4 regions of the Pantoea sp. PGP6 genome follow, and region 1 is predicted to be linked to each of the others. Evidence: predicted binding sites of a transcription regulator. Region 1 holds the regulator's gene; each other region holds the start of a gene.

Region 1 (4,461 bases):
TGATAAAATAACATCACTTATCCAGCGGAGAGTTTCCATGTCAAACATGACGTCACAGCAAATAATGACCCAGGCGGAAAAACTGTGCCTGCAGCGCGGCGTGCGTCTGACATCGCAGCGGGCTGAAGTGTTGCGATTAATGGCTGAGCAGCCAGGATCGATCAGCGCTTATGATCTGCTGGATCAACTCCGGGTTAGCGAACCCCAGGCCAAGCCCCCTACGGTCTATCGGGCGCTGGACTTCCTGCTGGAACAGGGCTTTATCCACCGGGTGGAGTCCAATAATAGCTACGTAATGTGTCACCATTTCGAGGCACCGGCACACACCTCGGTCATGCTGGTGTGTGATCGCTGTGCGGCGGTAACCGAAAAGCAGGCGCAGGGAGTAGAGAAGATTATCGCCACACTGGCTGGTGAGGCACAGTTTGCCCTGCGTCATAGCGTGATTGAAGCGCATGGATTATGTGAGAATTGTGTCGAAGTCGAAGCCTGCACCCATCATGAAAGTTGTCAGCACGATCATCAAAGTGAGGGTAAAAAGCGGGGAAAACGCGGGTAATGTGCACATCCTTGTGCGGTTGCCGGTATGAGCGTACCGGCGGGTAGGAGCTTTATCCGTAAATCTTTGTGATTACCAACGGTAATCTTTGTTCTGACCTTCCCAGTCCGTTACTTCACGCTCTGCATCTTCTTTCGCATAGCCGTAACGTTCCTGAATTTTTCCGACCAGCTGATCGCGTTTGCCTTCGATAACCTGCATATCATCGTCGGTCAGCTTGCCCCATTTCTCTTTTACTGTGCCTTTGAACTGCTTCCAGTTGCCGCTCGCTTGATCTTTATTCATGGCAGACCTCTATGTCATCCTTTGGTTACATCATTTATCTTGAAAGAAAACAAAATGACGATATAAAGCGCTGGTTCACTGCGCTGCTTACGGTTAATTGTAGTAGAAGATTTTAGGTTTGCCGGAACAATACAGAATAATCTGTAGCCGGAGGACATCAGATGCCAGCTATCAGGCGTTAAACCAGCTGTTCTGCTGCCAGTGTTTACGCCAGATCAGCCACAGCGACAGGCCACGCAGCGCCAGGAAAACGGTGACCGCCAGCCACAAGCCGTGGTTGCCCAGCAGCGGGACGCTAAGCAACGTCAGGAAGTAACCAAGTGCCGCCACCATCATGCTGTTACGCATCTCCCGGCCGCGGGTTGCACCGATGAACATGCCATCCAGCAGATAGCACCAGACGCCCGCCAGCGGCAGGATCACCTGCCATATCAGATAGCGATCGGCCGCCTGTTGCAGCTGTTCAATCGAGGTCAGCAGCGCCACGATATGCGAGCCGAAACACGCATAAATTACTGAGAACATCAGAGCCACCACCAGCGCCTGTCGGCAGGCAGAATGCCAGACGCGCAGCAGCCTGCTGCCATCTTTCGCGCCATGCGCCTCACCGGCGAAGGCTTCGACTGCGTAGGCAAAACCATCCAGCGCATAGGCGGTAAAGGTGATAAACATCAGCAGCACGGCGTTCACCGCCACCACCTGCGGACCGATACGTGCGCCCAGCACGGTCAGCGAGGCAAAACAGAGCTGCAGCATTAACGAACGCAGCATAATGTCGCGATTAAGACGCAGTAGCCGCTGAATATCGCCGCGCCAGCTCTGCTTCAGCATTGCGGTGGTGATGCCACGTAGTTTCAATACCCGCCAGACCATCACTGCCCCGACGACCAGCGTTATATACTCCGCCAGCGCGGTCGCGGTTGCCGCGCCTGCCACTCCCCAGTGCAGCCCCATCACCAGCCACAGATCGAGCACAATATTGACCAGATTGCCGATCACCAGCAGGATGACCGGCGCACGCGCGTACTGCACGCCCAGCAGCCAGCCAAGGATCACCAGATTTGCCAGGGTGGCGGGCGCACTTAACCAGCGGATCTGAATAAACAGTGCCGCCTGTTGCAAAACTTTGGGATCGCCGCCAATCAGATCGGCCGCCAGCGTAGTAATCGGCGAGCGCAGGCAGATGAACAGCACGCCAGCCAGCAGCGCAATAATTAAAGGCTGGGTCAGCGCACGTGCCAGCGCCATTTTATCGCCGGCACCAAAAGCCTGCGCCGTCAGGCCGGTAGTACTCATCCGAAGGAACAGCAGCAGCATGAAGAGGAAACTGGTGACTGTCGTGCCGACCGCAACCCCGCCCAGATAGACCGGGCTGTCGAGGTGACCAATGACAGCAGTATCGACCACCCCCAGTAAGGGAACGGTGATGTTAGAAAGGATCATCGGCAGCGCCAGCCGCCAGAGGTTTTTGTCGGTAGCCGTTAAAAAACGCATTCGCAGTTCCGTGCTCGGTGTCGCTGCAGAGAGGGGAGCAGCAGCGACAAAATTAGGGCAGACAGAATAGCATCAGACGCTACGAATGCGCGGTTATGTCAGACTCAGAGCCATTCGCCGTTGCGAACCACACCGACCGCCAGACCTTCTACCGTCAGCGACTGGGCGCGCGTATCGACAATGATCGGCTCAAAATCACTGTTTTCAGGCAGCAAATGCACAATAGCACCCTGCTTCTTCCAGCGTTTAACCGTCACTTCATCATCAATACGGGCCACAACAACCTGGCCGTTGCGTACGTCCTGGGTTTTATGTACCGCGAGCAGGTCGCCATCCATAATCCCGATATCTTTCATCGACATTCCACTGACGCGCAGCAGAAAATCGGCAGAAGGTTTGAACAGGCCCGGATCCACTTTGTAATGGGTTTCGATGTGCTCCTGCGCCATGATCGGCTCACCGGCAGCAACCCGGCCAATCAGCGGCAGACCTTCAGATGCTTCTTCTTCCATCAACAGGCGAATACCGCGAGAGGCGCCAGAGACAATCTCAATCACCCCTTTGCGTGCCAGTGCCTTCAGATGCTCTTCTGCCGCGTTCGGCGAGCGGAAACCCAGCTGCGCGGCAATTTCTGCACGCGTAGGCGGCATGCCCGTTTGAGTAATATGGTCGCGAATCAGGTCATAGACCTGCTGCTGCCTGCTGGTTAATGCTTTCATCCCGCCCCCTGGTTGTTTATACAGTCGCTGTGAGTATATACAGGTATTGGTGAAATGGAAACCGATTCTCAGGCAAAACGCGCCATCTGGCGCGTTGTGGAAGGCTTATCGCAAATGCGACCAAAGCAGCGCGATCCAGACAAACAGTGCCAGTAAGATGCTGATCAGCACCGCCGCCGAGCCCATATCCTTTGCCCGTCCGGCTAAAGGGTGGCGCTCCTGGCCAATACGATCCACTACCGCCTCGATGGCGCTGTTGAGGATTTCAACAATGACCACCAGCACCACTGCCCCGATCATCAGGATGCGAGAGACAATATCGACATCCAGCCAGCAGGCCACAATAATGGCCACCAGCGCGGCCAGCGCCTCCTGGCGGAAAGCCGCTTCGTGTTGCCAAGCGGCACGCAGGCCCTGCCATGAGTAACCTGCGGCTTTTACTATTCTTACAAGACCCGTGGCATTATTTGCCATATAAGTGGAACCCTTTCATCGGATTGACGTCAATGTCTGGGCTGCGTGCAAATGGCACCACCACAGATCTTCGCTGCGCTTTCTGGTATGCTTGCGGCGCTTTGCTAACAAGAGGCTTCATGTTGTCTATGTCAGGTTGGCGTAAACTTTATTACAAATTACTGAATTTACCACTGTCGTTTTTGGTAAAGAGTAAGGCCATTCCGGCCGATCCCGTTTCTGAACATGGTCTGGACCCGACCCGGCCCATTATGTACGTTTTGCCTTACGATTCGAAGGCTGACTTACTGACTTTACGCGCGCAGTGCCTGCGGCATCATCTGCCCGACCCGCTTTCTCCGCTGGAGATTGATGGTTCGCTGCTGCCGCGCCACGTTTTTATCCACGATGGCCCGCGTGTGTTCCCCTATTTTGTGCCCAGCGTCGAATCGGTGAAGATTTTTCACGATTATCTGGACCTGCATCGCAATAACCCCAAGCTGGATATCCAGATGCTGCCGGTGACGGTGATGTTTGGCCGGGCGCCTGGTCGTGAGGTTCAGGGCGAAGATACGCCGCACCTGCGGGTGCTGAACGGCGTGCAGAAATTCTTTGCGGTGATCTGGCATGGACGCGACAGTTTTGTCCGTTTCTCGCCGACCGTTTCGCTGCGCCGCATGGCAACCGAACACGGCACCGACCAATCAATCGCCCAGAAACTGGCCCGGGTGGCGCGCATTCATTTCGCCCGCCAGCGGCTGGCGGCGGTTGGCCCACGCTTACCGGCACGTCAGGATCTGTTTAATCGTCTGCTGCAATCGAAAGCGATTGAAAAAGCGGTTGAAGATGAAGCGCGCAGCAAAAAAATCTCCCATGAAAAAGCGCAGCAAAATGCGGTTGAGATGATGGAAGAGATCGCGGCAAACTTCTCCTATGAAGCGATTCGCGTCA
Region 2 (4,461 bases), on a different contig from region 1:
TCCGCCTCGGATTCCCCGGCGTGAGCGCCAGCACCCCGCGAAACTGCGGCCACTCCTTTCCGGCCCACTGTGCTGACTTCGCCAGCGTCTTCGTCGGCGCCAGGCCGACGCCGACAGTCAGGCCGGTGCAGGTTTTGACATGGTTGCGGATCATGCGGCCAAAATCCTCATAGGGCATGGCCATTTCCATGCCGCGGCAGTCGCAGAACCCCTCATCGACTGAATATACCTCCAGACGCGGCACAACTTCCTCGATGCAGGACATTACGGTGCGTTCCAGTACCACGGAAAAGTTATCGCGAATGAACTTTGGACGCGCGCGTGACAGCTGCAGGGCGGTTTCGATGCCCATCAGGCTGAGTCGCTTACCGATACGCCGTCCCACACCCCATATTTCCTCAACGGGCTGGTTAGCTAGCAGAGTTTCGGTACGTTTCAGATTACCCGGCGTCAGCGCCAGCACGCCGCGAAACTGCTTCCACTCCTTACTCGCCCACTGGGCCGATTTTGCCAGCGTTTTAGTGGGCCCCATGCCGACACCGACGGTAAGACCCGTTGTGGTAAATACATGCGCGCGCAGGCGACGACCAAAAGCTTCGAAGTCCTCACAGCCGTTAATACCGGTAATATCCAGGAACATTTCATCAATGCTGTACTGCTCGACGCGTGGCGTTATCTCCTCAAGCGCGGTCATTACTCTCTGGCTCAGGCTGTGATACAGCGCATAGTTTGAGCTGAACACGTGTATCTTTTCCGGATAGTCCTGCGTTTTTATCTGGAACCACGGTGCACCCATTTTTATACCCAGAGCTTTTGCGCCAGCAGAGCGCGCAATAACGCAGCCATCGTTGTTACTGAGCACGACTACCGGCCTGCCACGCAGGTCCGGGCGGAAAAGCGTCTCACAGCTGGCATAGAAAGAGTTGACGTCAGCCAGTCCGAACATGGGCATAATTATCTCCGACGGGCCCGGGTACTGTTAAAGAACCAGGTGACAACGCCGAGCAGCTGCAGCTCTTCCGGATAGATGGCGGCGTAAGCAGGGTTCATGGGCAGCAGTGCCACCCTCGGGAGCAGCTGCAGGCGCTTAACTGTGAACTCACCGCCAACCTCGGCAATGACGATGTCGCCGTGCGTGGGTGGCTCCGCGCGATCGACCACCATAACATCACCGTCATAAAGCCCCAGCTCCTGCATGCTGTTGCCACTGGCCCGTACGAAGAATGTGGACGCCCGTCTGCGAATACAAAGCTCATTCAGGTCCAGCTCTTTCTCTACATAATCCTGAGCAGGGGAGGGAAAGCCAGCTGAGCAGGGATCTGCGTACAGCGGCACCTTTACCGTTGGGGTAAAAATCGGCGGCCATAACAGCGTCAGGCCCTGAGCGTAACTGACCGCTTTCATAACGCGGCGTCCCGGACGTGCTGCTGTGTACGGATTAGGGAAAAAAATGTAAAGCGCATAAAAATCCTCCTTTAAATTATACTGGTTATATGAACAGTATTATTGAGCCTGGAATTTCTGGCAAGAGGAAGCGAAACGGTTATGGCTAAAGCTGTTGTCAGAGTGCTGGAATTTTACCGAAATGCTGAGCCATGGCCTTTTTATATGCTCTGCCACTGCAGCCGGATCAACAGGGTATAAAAGGCTTTCTTTTTGAGCGCAGCACTTTTATGGCGGGAAGAGGCTTGACCATTCCGTCCGCTTTAAATTATATTTCCATTATTCTGGAAATGTAGATTTGGTGATGATGTGGACATACAAAATGCTGCGGCTGCTCTCAGGGAACTGGGACACGTGACGCGACTGGGAATTTACCGTGAACTGGTGAAAGTCGGGCCTGAAGGACTGCCTGTGGGTGACATCCAGAAAAGACTGGCTATTCCGGCCTCCACGCTAAGTCATCACCTTTCTGCGCTGATGTCAGCTGGCCTCATAAGCCAGGAACGGCAGAGCCGTACCCTGTTCTGCAGGCCCTGCTATGCGCAGCTTGAGCAGCTGATGGCCTTTCTGACGGAAGAGTGCTGCGCCGCTGGCTGCTGCTGCAGCCTGTCGGCTACGATTACTCATAAAGAGACTCTATTGTGAATAACTTCAATGATGCCCTGAACAATATCGATCCGACGCACCTGGATGCACCGCTGACGGAAGAAAAATTAAAAGTCGAAGAGGTGGCGCATCCGCCCCGCATACTGATGCTCTACGGCTCGCTGCGGGAGCGCTCTTACAGCCGACTCACCACGGAAGAGGCCGCCCGGCTGCTGACGGCCATGGGCGCGGAGGTGAAGATATTCAATCCGTCTGGCCTGCCGCTGCCGGATGATGCACCTGAGACGCATCCGAAGGTCGCAGAGCTGCGCGAGCTGGTACTCTGGTCAGAAGGGATGGTCTGGTGCTCCCCTGAGCGTCACGGTGCCATGACCGGCATCATGAAGACGCAGATTGACTGGATTCCGCTGACGTCCGGGGCGGTCCGGCCCTCGCAGGGGAAAACCCTTGCGGTAATGCAGGTCAGCGGCGGCTCACAGTCGTTCAACGCCGTAAATCAGATGCGTATTCTCGGGCGCTGGATGCGGATGATCACTATCCCGAACCAGTCATCCGTGGCAAAAGCTTGGGCCGAGTTTGATGAGGCCGGCCGCATGAAGCCTTCTCCGTATTATGACCGCATAGTGGACGTCATGGAGGAACTGATGAAGTTCACTCTGCTGACGCGCGGTCGCAGTGGTTATCTCACCGACCGCTACAGCGAAAGGAAAGAGAGTGCCGCGCAGCTCTCTGAGCGTGTAAACCAGCGCAGCATATAAAAAAGCCGGCATCTGCCGGCTTTTTCACATTTGCTATGCCCGCAGCCTGGTGAAACATCAGTGGCTGACGCGGTTTCCGTGCTCATCAATGACGGCTTCGCCGTCCTCTTTGGTAAACGCTCCCTTCTGCGGGTCCGGCAGTATGTCCAGAACCATTTCTGAGGGGCGACACAGCTTCGTTCCGAGCGGCGTAACCACAACCGGTCGATTAATGAGGATCGGATGAGCCAGCATGGCATCGAGCAGTTCGTTATCGCTGAACCGGTCCTCTGCCAGGCCGAGCTGCTCGTAAGGTTCGGTATTTTTACGCAGCAGGGCGCGCACGCTGATCTCCATATCCGCAATAAGCTTTTTCAGCTCATCACGCGCCGGCGGAGTTTCCAGATACAGAATCACCGTGGGCTCGGTGCCGCTGTTGCGGATAAGTGCCAGGGTATTGCGGGACGTCCCGCAGGCCGGATTGTGGTAAATGGTAATGTCAGTCATAAGCGGTACTCCGTAAAGGCGCTGCACAGGCGCAGCGCCGGGGTTTAGGTTAAACAGACAGGCGCAGGGCCAGTGCGGCCAGCGTCACAAACAGCACCGGCAGGGTCATCACGATGCCCACACGGAAGTAGTAGCCCCAGCTGACGGTAATGTTTTTCTGTGCCAAGACGTGCAGCCACAGCAGGGTAGCAAGGCTGCCGATGGGGGTGATTTTCGGACCGAGGTCGCAGCCGATGATGTTGGCGTAAATCATCGCCTCCTTCACCACGCCCTGCGCGGTGCTGCCGTCAATGGAGAGCGCGCCAACCAGCACGGTAGGCATGTTGTTCATGACAGAAGAGAGCGCCGCCGTCAGAAAGCCGGTGCCGAGCGTTGCGCCCCAGACGCCATGCTCTGCAAACCGGTTCAGGGCGGCAGAAAGGTAATCAGTCAGCCCGGCATTGCGTAGTCCGTATACCACCAGGTACATGCCCAGCGAGAAGATAACGATCTGCCAGGGCGCACCTTTCAGTACCTTTCCGGTATCAATCACATTGCCTTTCCGGGCTACCAGCCAGAGAATAAACGCCGCCACCGCGGCCACAAGGCTGACCGGCACGCCGAGTGGTTCGAGGGCAAAGAAGCCGATCAGCAGCAGGATGAGAACAATCCAGCCGGTTTTAAAGGTACGCGCATCGCGAATGGCCTCACGCGGCGCCTTCAGCTTCGCCAGGTCGTAAGTGGCCGGGATGTCCCTGCGGAAAAACAGGTGCAGCATCACCAGCGTGGCGGCCACGGACGCGATATTCACCGGCACCATCACCGAGGCATACTCGCTGAAACCCAGTTTAAAGAAGTCTGCCGTGACAATGTTCACCAGGTTCGACACGATGAGCGGCAGGCTGGAGGTATCAGCGATGAAGCCTGCCGCCATCACAAACGCCAGCGTGGCGCCCGGGCTGAAGCCCAGCGCCAGCAGCATGGCGATAACGATCGGCGTCAGAATAAGCGCTGCCCCGTCATTGGCGAACAGGGCGGCTACCGCCGCACCCAGCAGAACGATATACGTGAACAGCAACCGGCCCCTGCCGCCGCCCCAGCGTGAAACGTGCAGCGCGGCCCACTCAAAAAAGCCGGACTCATCAAGCAGCAGGCTGATAATGATGACCGCAATAAACGTGGCCGTGGC
Region 3 (4,461 bases), 1.1 Mb from region 1:
TAACCCTGCTCGATGCATTTCTTCAGGCGTAACCAGAGGATCGGCTGGGTCATAAAACTGCGCAGCGAGAGCACCAGTGTGCCGCCGTTAGCGCGATGGATCAGGCCCGGCTCAAGCTGAATTCGATCTTTATGCTGACGCACGCAGCCAAACAGCTGTTCGGTCTCAATCCAGTCGGCGAAGTGAATACCGCCCTGACTGGTGAAAGGACGTTGCGGGTCAGAAGGGGGCTGCAGCGTGACGTTGTCGGCCATGATATGGTAATCACCACCATACAGCGTGGTGGTCTCCTCCATGACCCGCTGAGCCGCCTGGGCTATCTGCGCCAGGTAGTCGCGATTTTCCTGGCTGCGAACCAGCAGTAACGGGAATCCCTGCGTCTGGTGGTGTAAATGCGCCAGTGCATTCAGCAATCGGGGCTGTACCGTTGCCAGAGCATCGGTTTCTTCATCAGCAATTCGGGAGAAAACGGATTGGTATTGTGCGCTATCCGGCTGTAAGGTTTGCCACGTAAGTTGGGTGCTGGTCAAAATAATCGCATTTGTCTGATTTAAGAAAAGCGAGATTATACAGGATTCACCCTTGTTAAGCACTGCAGACTTCCTGTTGAAGATGTGACGTTGACAGCATGTTTTTCGTTGCTGCATCCGGGAAAAAAGCTGTTATTCTTAGCTCGTTACGTGATCACGATGAGATTCCGATGAAATACCAGCAACTCGAAAATCTTGAAAGTGGATGGAAATGGAAATACCTGGTGAAAAAACATCGGGAAGGTGAACTGATCACGCGTCACCTTGAATTAAGTGCGGCGCAGGCGGCAGTCGATAAGCTGCTGGCGATGGAAAATAATCCGGTTACGGTCAACGAATGGATTGCTGAGCATATTCATGCCGACCTGGATAATCGGCTTAAGCAGACCATTCGTGCGCGGCGCAAACGTCACTTCAATGCTGAGCATCAGCATACGCGGAAGAAGTCGATTGACCTTGAGTATCTGGTCTGGCAACGGCTGGCAGGACTGGCGCAACGGCGTAACAGTACCTTGTCTGAGACGGTAGTGCAGTTGATTGAAGATGCCGAACGCAAAGAGAAGTATGCCAATCAGATGTCGAGTCTCAGAGAAGATCTGCAGGCGATTCTCGGTAAGTCTGGCTCAGAAAAAGAGTAACTACACCCGTATAGTCTGGCAACTTTGCCGACAGACTGGCATAAAAAAACCCCGCCTTAGCGGGGTTTTTTATTACGTGTAAACTTAAGCCTGTGGCTGAGTTACAACGTCTTTGATGCCTTTAACGTCGATTTCTACACGACGGTCCGGCGCCAGGCAGTCGATCAGGGCATTGCGGCCTTTCACGCTGTCACAGGTGTTGCCGGTAACTGGGTTAGATTCACCCATGCCACGTGCAGAGATCTTGTTAGAAGGGATACCTTTAGATACCAGGTAATCTACTACTGACTGAGCACGTTTCTCAGACAGTTTCTGGTTGTACTGCTCTGAACCGATGCGATCGGTGAAGCCCAGTACGACAACGGAACCATCTTTAGGATCCATTGAGCTCAGCTGGCTGTACAGCTGATCCAGAGCCTGCTGACCTTCTGGCTTCAGGGTAGCTTTGTTGAAGGTGAACAGAACGTCAGACTTCAGAGTGAAACGCTTGGTTTCAACAACTGGTGCTGGCGCTGGAGCCGGAGCTGGTGCTGGAGCAGCTTCATCCTGACCGAAGCGGTATGAAACGCCTACGCTCAGCATGCCGTTGTCTGGACGGGTACCAACGGTCTGTGCATCACCAATGTTGTTAACCCACTGGTAATCCAGACGGGTAGCCCAGTTTTTGGTCAGCGCATACTCAACACCAACTGCTGCCAGTGGAGAAACACCGGTGTCGTGGTCGCTGATGCGGCCATTAACAGGATTAGTCTGCGTTGAGTCTGCACGCCATACCATGCCGCCCAGACGAGTATACACGTCCAGATCGTCATAAATTGGGTAGCTCAGTTTAGCAGCCAGCTGAATGCCTTGTGCTTTGAACGCGCCGTTAGTCACGTTGCCTTTATTAGGCATGCGACCCAGCCAGTCATAGCCCAGCTCGAAGCCCAGGTATGGATTTGCCTGGTAACCAACGAATGCACCTGCACCCAGCTGGCTTTCGTGAGTTGGACCGTCATTGTTTTGGTAACCGTTACCGTAGTAACCAGTGTCGTGGTACTGAGACCAGCCCAGTTTAGCACCGGTGTACCAGGTGTCATCTTTCGGAGCGGCCTGCGCTACGGTAGCGAAGCCAGCCAGTGCCACTGCAATTGCGATAGCTGTCTTTTTCATTTTGCGCCTCGTTATCATCCAAATAGGCAATGAGCAAAAAGGTTGCTCTTGGTTTAATCCTTCGCCGGGTCAAAACGCTCGCTTATGACTCTACCGCAAAAAAACGGAGGTTATTGAGCACCCTGGCGAGATAAAGTCTACAACGAGATTGGAAACTTACAAGTATGATGTGAGGCGCTTCTGTAAAAAAACAGAGATTTATACACAAATTCTAACAATTAGCCTGGTATTATCGTCGCGGATCAATAGCCAAAAAACCTGCTAAACCATTGTCAACGCTCGAACTAACAGAATCAGTGGTTTAGCGACGACAGATAAGAAATATAGCTTGAGAAAGTTCCGACTTTTACTTAATGAAACAAATCCGACTGAATTTTTAGCGCATTTTGTGGTCCGAGAGGCGCTTCGGGTGTTCCACTCGACCGCAAAATCAATCCCAGGGCATCGCCTTCGGCCGCTGCATTTTCCAGTTGACGTCGTTCATCTTCATCCAGTTCGTACGGAATCCATGCCAGAACGACACTGTAATTTCCGGTACGCAGCGCTTTTATCATCGCCTCAACTGCGTTCATACGCTCAGAATCGGCAATATGCATGCTCTTATCCAGCGGCAAGCCGGACTGCTGTAACCAGGCACGGTTCAGCTTATGCGCAGGGGTTAACCACAGTTGCCAGCGCGACTGCTGACTCAGCTGCTGCAACAGCGGCAACAGTAACATCTGCATCATTCCGGGCTGCTCACTATAGCGTAACTCAGTAATCCAGCCATGCTGAGAAGCGGATACGGAAGAGGACGCGTAATGATGAGCATAGCGTGCATTGTTCGGATGTTGTGTTCGCATAAGTTAATCACTCAGCAGTGGACTGTATGAATATACAGTACTGGCGTTACGCATAAAGATCAACCCAAATTTCTGATAACGCCTCGCAAAAACGTCACAAGGTTAGCGGAACCGCTATTAATTCATTGAACCGGATAAGGCTTTTTCCTATCTTCTAATTATCTGAAACCAAACATAATTTCAGATATTTCTATAACACGGAGGTGATGTGATGAAAAAGTTAAATCCGATCATTGAACGTTCCAGAGCGCAGCTGGCCCCGCTGGGCTCGATCGAGTCGCGAACCCAGTTTGGTGGCTATGCGCTGGCTGTCGAACGGGTAGTTTTTGCTTTGGTAAATAATGACGCACTCTATCTGCGCGCCAGCGAGCCACTGCGTGAATACATCGCACAGCGTCCACTCGAGCCATTAATCTTTCGTAAGCGTGGCGTACTGGTCAGCCTTAACTACTATCGGGTTGATGACGCTTTATGGCATGCGCCAGCGCATCTGCTGACGTTATCCGCTGCGTCACTGGAGACCGCAAGGGAAGAGCAGCAGCGTAAGCAGTTATCACTGCGCTTAAAAGATCTGCCTAATCTCAGTGTGCGTATGGAGATGATGTTACATGAGGCGGGTATTCTGAACGTGCAGCATCTGTATGAGATCGGCGCTAAGCAATGCTGGCTGAAGCTGAAAGCGGTAAACCAGCATGTCGGGCTACAGACGCTGCTGGCGCTGGAGGGGGCGATATCGGGCCATCACTATGCCGCCCTGCCACAGGCGGTCAGGGCGGAACTCAATGCCTGGTTTCAGCGCACCGTACTGATGACGCTGAATCCCAAAGGCGGCGTAAACTAATCGGCGTTAAGCGTGCGGCGCAGGCGAGCGACTTCAGGCATCAGCGCCACCAGCAAGCCGAGTTGCTGCAATACCAGTGGCGCACGTGTATCCGCATCGGCGGCCAGCTGGCTGATCCGCTGAGCCAGTTGATGACGCATCGTCTCAGCCTGTTGATCGCTGACGACATCCGTTTGCAGCACATCCTCAACATAACAGACCGTATCATCCAGCAGTTTGAGCAGTTCCGGTTCGCTAATTTTATCGCGATGCGCACCCAGTGCAGAGATATAGCTCAGGAAAGAGTGATTTGAGCACAGCAACTGAAAAGCGGAATCACGCATTGTCTGGCTGGTACGGCTTTCACTGCTCATGTTGGAGACCACCGACGCCAGTTCGGCATCGGCATTATGCGCATCCCGCCGGGCGATGCGATAAGCCAGGCGGTTATCTTTGCCCTGATGGTATTGCTCCATAAT
Region 4 (4,461 bases), 1.5 Mb from region 1:
AAAAGGCATGACCCGTGACCAGGTTCGTCAGATCGCTGGCACACCGTCTACTGAAATCACCATGGTTCACGCGCGTGGCACCTGCCAGACGTATGTACTGGGCCAGCGTGACGGCAAAGCGCAGACCTATTTCGTGAGCTATAACGATACCGGTCGCGTAATGAACTACGGCTTCCAGAGCTGTGCGGAATACGATACCGATCCGCAGGTTCAGCAGTAAGTCATTCGCTGCAAAGCCCCGATTGAATAATAAACGGCCCGTCATCTGACGGGCCGTTTTTCGTTTCGGCCGTTATAAGCCTGCCGGACGCGGAACCTCGACGTAATCGCCATCTATCTGCCGCTGGTAGTAATGCCCCTGCTGCACATAAAAGCGTTTACCGTTGAAGTCCAGCACCCGCATGTCATCGCTGACCCGGCGCTCTTCAGGCGGTTCGACCACCACATACTCTTCGCCATGGCGCTGATAATAGTTGCCGTTAAGCAGGTAATAGGTCAGTCCGCCGATCAACACCGCTGTTGCGGCTTCAGGTAAAAAACGCACCGGACCGGGCCCGCCCCAGTGTGGGCCAGGACCACCATGTGGACCCCATCCGCCAGGATGAGCGAAAGCGATAGCCGGGGTTAACAGGGTTAACGCCAGCAGGGAGGCGATAACTTTTTTCATCGGGCATTCTCCTTATAAGACTGCCTGCAGAATTGGCCTTTTAGCGACTAAAGACAAGCGCTAAAGCGGCGAATTTTCGCCTGTTTACCATGCTTAACGTTTTCTTAACGGCGTCGCCATCAAGCGGGGAAATTATGGAGAGAAAGCGGGAGAAGAGCAGAAAACCTGGCGCGGGCGCGCCAGGTTTGATACCGGATTAACGGTGTGCCAGTTCGGCGTGTTCGTCGCTGTCCAGCACGCGCTTATCGGTCAGACCTAACCAGCGGCTGGTGAGGGAACCAGCCGTCATGGAGCCATTGACGTTCAGTGCGGTACGGCCCATGTCGATCAGCGGTTCGATGGAGATCAGCAGCGCCACCAGAGTGACCGGCAGGCCCATGGCGGGCAGCACAATCAGCGCGGCGAAAGTCGCACCGCCACCAACACCGGCTACGCCAGCCGAGCTCAGCGTGACAATTCCGACCAGCGTGGCGATCCACAGTGGGTCAAACGGATTGATGCCAACGGTTGGCGCAACCATCACTGCCAGCATGGTCGGATAGAGACCGGCACAGCCGTTCTGGCCGATTGTGGCACCGAACGAGGCTGAGAAGCTGGCAATCGACTCTGGCACGCCGAGGCGACGGGTTTGCGTCTCAACGCTCAGCGGAATACTGGCGGCGCTGGAGCGGCTGGTAAAGGCAAAGGTAATCACCGGCCACACTTTGCGGAAGAAACGCATCGGGTTAATCCCGTTGACCGACAGCAGCAGCGCATGGACGCCAAACATAATTGCCAGACCGAGGTAAGAGGCAACCACGAAGCTTCCCAGTTTGATGATGTCCTGCAGATTCGAACCGGCTACCACTTTGGTCATCAGGGCCAGCACACCGTACGGCGTCAGCTTCATCACTAAACGAACCAGCTTCATCACCCACGACTGCAGCGTGTCGATCGCCACCAGCACGCGCTGACCTTTTACTTCATCATCTTTCAGCAGCTGCAGCGCGGCCACACCAAGGAAGGCAGCAAAGATGACCACGCTGATGATCGAGGTCGGATTCGCACCGGTCAGATCGGCAAACGGGTTTTTCGGAATAAAGGACAACACCAGCTGCGGCACACTCAGGTCAGAGACTTTGCCGACGTAGTTGCCCTGAATGGCACTCAGACGCGCGGTTTCCTGCACACCCTGCACCAGACCTTCAGCGCTCAGACCAAACAGGCCGGTGACGAACACCCCAACCAGCGCCGAGATAGCGGTGGTAAACAGCAGCACGCCGATGGTCAGTACGCTGATTTTACCCAGTGAAGAGGCGTTATGCAGGCGGGCAACCGCACTCAGAATCGAAACAAACACCAGCGGCATTACCACCATCTGCAGCAGCTGCACGTAGCCATTGCCAACGATGTTAAACCAGCTGATAGAGGTTTTAACCACCGCGCTGTTTTCACCGTAAATCAGCTGCAGCACCAGGCCGAACAGTACGCCGATCACCAGACCGGTCAGCACTTTCTTCGACAGGCTCCAGTTGTTGCGGCTGAAACGGGAGAGCAACACCAGCAGCACCACAAAGGCGACGAGGTTAAGCGTAAGAGGAAGGTCCATACTGAAACTCCAGAGTAATGCGGTTTTCCGCGTCGGGAAAACCGCATAATGTTAATCACGAATTAAGACTGCAGGAATGGTATCAGCAGGAGAGGGTGCAGGCCTTATATCCAAATGGCATGCTTTATAACTTAATCGCTTAATTTGTTGATTTAATGCGCAGTCTGACTGGAAATCAACCGACCGACACCATTTTGTAGCGTATCAAATAGCTGAGCGGGCCAGCCGTTTGCACCAAACGAAGGCATACCCACCGGGAACCACAGCGCATAGCCAACCAGTCCAAGGCACAAAGCCCGCTCAAGTTGGTTACCTTTCTGACTTTTCAGAATAGGTAGACGAAAGCGCCAGCGGCAGGGCCATAACAGAGGTACGCCCGCCGGTGTCAGCATGTCAGCAACAATATGGCTGAGATAACCCAGCGTCAGTCCCTGCAATACATCAGGCGGAATCGGCGACTCAGCTGGCAGGTTAAGCTGAAACAGCCACAGCCCGGCAGCCACCGCCAGTAAACTGTGGGTAAAACCGCGATGGCCAAATGCCCGTGCAATCGGATGAGAGAGCCAGCGTAGTCGTTGTCCGAGCAGCGATTTGGGGTGATCGATGTCGGGCAACAGGCAGGTCAGCAGTGCCGACGGAACAAGATGCCACCAGTCTGCCTGCGCCAGCACCGGTGTAAGTTCAGCACGTTTAGCGAAAATGGCACTCGCAATGGCAAAAATGATATGGCCCTCGGCCGTCATGATGGAACCTGGCTGCAAAGAAAACTGTCGATGCATCCAGTATAGGGATTTATCCAGTGAATGAGAACATGTGACGCTGTAACGAAGCGTGAATTTAACTAAAAAAAGCGGACAATCCCGGTGGCGTGTCCGCCCGATAAATCAGCGCGCCAGCCAGCCGCCATCCACCGCCAGCGTAAAGCCGTTAACGTAGTCAGAGGCGGCTGAGGCCAGGAACACCACCGGCCCCATCATATCGTCGGGTACGCCCCAGCGTCCGGCCGGAATACGCCCGAGGATCTCTTCACTGCGCGCTTCATCACTGCGTAACTGTTGGGTGTTATTGGTGGCCATGTAACCGGGGGCAATCGCATTGACATTAATATTGTGCTTCGCCCATTCGTTCGCCATCAGGCGGGTCAGCCCCATTACCGCACTTTTTGACGCAGTATAAGAGGGCACGCGAATCCCACCCTGGAACGAAAGCATCGAAGCAATATTGATAATTTTGCCGCCGTTACCCTGGGCGATAAACTGCCGGGCTACCTGCTGTGACAGAAAAAACAGACTCTTGCTGTTGAGATTCATTACATCATCCCAGTCCTGCTCGCTGAAGTTCAGCGCATCTTCGCGGCGGATAATCCCGGCATTATTCACCAGAATGTCGATTTTACCCGCAGCGGCCAGCGCCTGCTCAACCACCGAGCCGACCACCTCCGTTTTCATCAGGTCAGCCTTTATCGACCAGAAACGGCGGCCCAGCGCTTCCACTTTGCTTTGGGTCTCGTCCGGTCCTTCGCGGTTGACGCCGACGATGTCGCATCCCGCCTGCGCCAGACCCAGCGCCATACCCTGTCCTAAACCGGTATTACAGCCGGTCACCAGCGCCACTTTCCCTTCCAGGCTAAACGCATTCAGTACCATGATATTTCTCCTCTGCTCAGCGTAGTTCGCTGATTTTGACGTGGTCCATGTCATCAAAGACCTGATTTTCGCCCACCATGCCCCAGATGAAGGTGTAGCGCTGCGTGCCGACGCCGGCGTGAATCGACCAGCTAGGTGAAATCACCGCCTGCTCGTTATGCACCAGCAGGTGACGGGTTTGCTGCGGCTCGCCCATCATGTGGAAAACCGCACTCTCCTCGCTCATGTCGAAATAGAAATAGACCTCCATGCGGCGTTCATGGGTGTGGCACGGCATGGTGTTCCACAGGCTGCCTTCCTCCAGTTTGGTTAAGCCCATGGTGAGCTGACAGGTCGGTAGCACGTCCGGCACGATGAACTTATTGATGGTGCGGCGATTGGAGGTGGCAGGATCGCCGAGTGTGGCGGTGGCGGCCTCCTGTAAGGTGATTTTTTTATCCGGGAAGGTCGCATGCGCAGGGGCGCTGTTGTAGTAGAACTTCGCCGGCTGGGCCGGATTCAGACTGCGGAACAGCAGATTTCGCGCACCCTTACCGATATAGAGTGCCTCTTCATGGCCG

Evidence for each region. Region 1 encodes LexA, which represses DNA repair genes until DNA is damaged. Its sites were predicted from a motif close to TNCTGTATGTACATACAGNA; they were not measured.
Region 2: umuD (translesion error-prone DNA polymerase V autoproteolytic subunit) is a predicted target of LexA. The motif match lies at 1,484-1,503, and genes of this name have one in related genera.
Region 3: sulA (SOS-induced cell division inhibitor SulA) is a predicted target of LexA. The motif match lies at 3,183-3,202, and genes of this name have one in related genera.
Region 4: ACLIBF_RS12335 (metal-dependent hydrolase) is a predicted target of LexA. The motif match lies at 3,021-3,040, and genes of this name have one in related genera.

Annotation. Positions count from the first base shown of each region.
Region 1 is NZ_JBQBMA010000001.1:4,011,494-4,015,954, forward strand. Features, by position in the region: gene zur (zinc uptake transcriptional repressor Zur) at 38-559, shown strand; gene ACLIBF_RS19430 (CsbD family protein) at 632-844, opposite strand; gene dinF (MATE family efflux transporter DinF) at 1,016-2,338, opposite strand; gene lexA (transcriptional repressor LexA) at 2,443-3,057, opposite strand; gene ACLIBF_RS19445 (diacylglycerol kinase) at 3,163-3,531, opposite strand; gene plsB (glycerol-3-phosphate 1-O-acyltransferase PlsB) at 3,660-4,461, shown strand, end outside.
Region 2 is NZ_JBQBMA010000004.1:12,563-17,023, forward strand. Features, by position in the region: partial or broken gene umuC (translesion error-prone DNA polymerase V subunit UmuC) at 1-280, opposite strand, end outside; partial or broken gene ACLIBF_RS23350 (Y-family DNA polymerase) at 356-952, opposite strand; gene umuD (translesion error-prone DNA polymerase V autoproteolytic subunit) at 955-1,404, opposite strand; gene ACLIBF_RS23360 (ArsR/SmtB family transcription factor) at 1,753-2,088, shown strand; gene arsH (arsenical resistance protein ArsH) at 2,115-2,807, shown strand; gene arsC (glutaredoxin-dependent arsenate reductase) at 2,865-3,293, opposite strand; gene ACLIBF_RS23375 (arsenic transporter) at 3,343-4,461, opposite strand, start outside.
Region 3 is NZ_JBQBMA010000001.1:2,871,653-2,876,113, reverse strand. Features, by position in the region: gene ACLIBF_RS14100 (AAA family ATPase) at 1-647, opposite strand, end outside; gene matP (macrodomain Ter protein MatP) at 701-1,168, shown strand; gene ompA (porin OmpA) at 1,253-2,320, opposite strand; gene sulA (SOS-induced cell division inhibitor SulA) at 2,671-3,162, opposite strand; gene ACLIBF_RS14080 (TfoX/Sxy family DNA transformation protein) at 3,374-4,003, shown strand; gene yccS (YccS family putative transporter) at 4,000-4,461, opposite strand, start outside.
Region 4 is NZ_JBQBMA010000001.1:2,528,630-2,533,090, reverse strand. Features, by position in the region: gene osmE (osmotically-inducible lipoprotein OsmE) at 1-220, shown strand, start outside; gene ACLIBF_RS12345 (DUF6515 family protein) at 293-667, opposite strand; gene ACLIBF_RS12340 (L-cystine transporter) at 864-2,255, opposite strand; gene ACLIBF_RS12335 (metal-dependent hydrolase) at 2,408-2,998, opposite strand; gene kduD (2-dehydro-3-deoxy-D-gluconate 5-dehydrogenase KduD) at 3,140-3,901, opposite strand; gene kduI (5-dehydro-4-deoxy-D-glucuronate isomerase) at 3,918-4,461, opposite strand, start outside.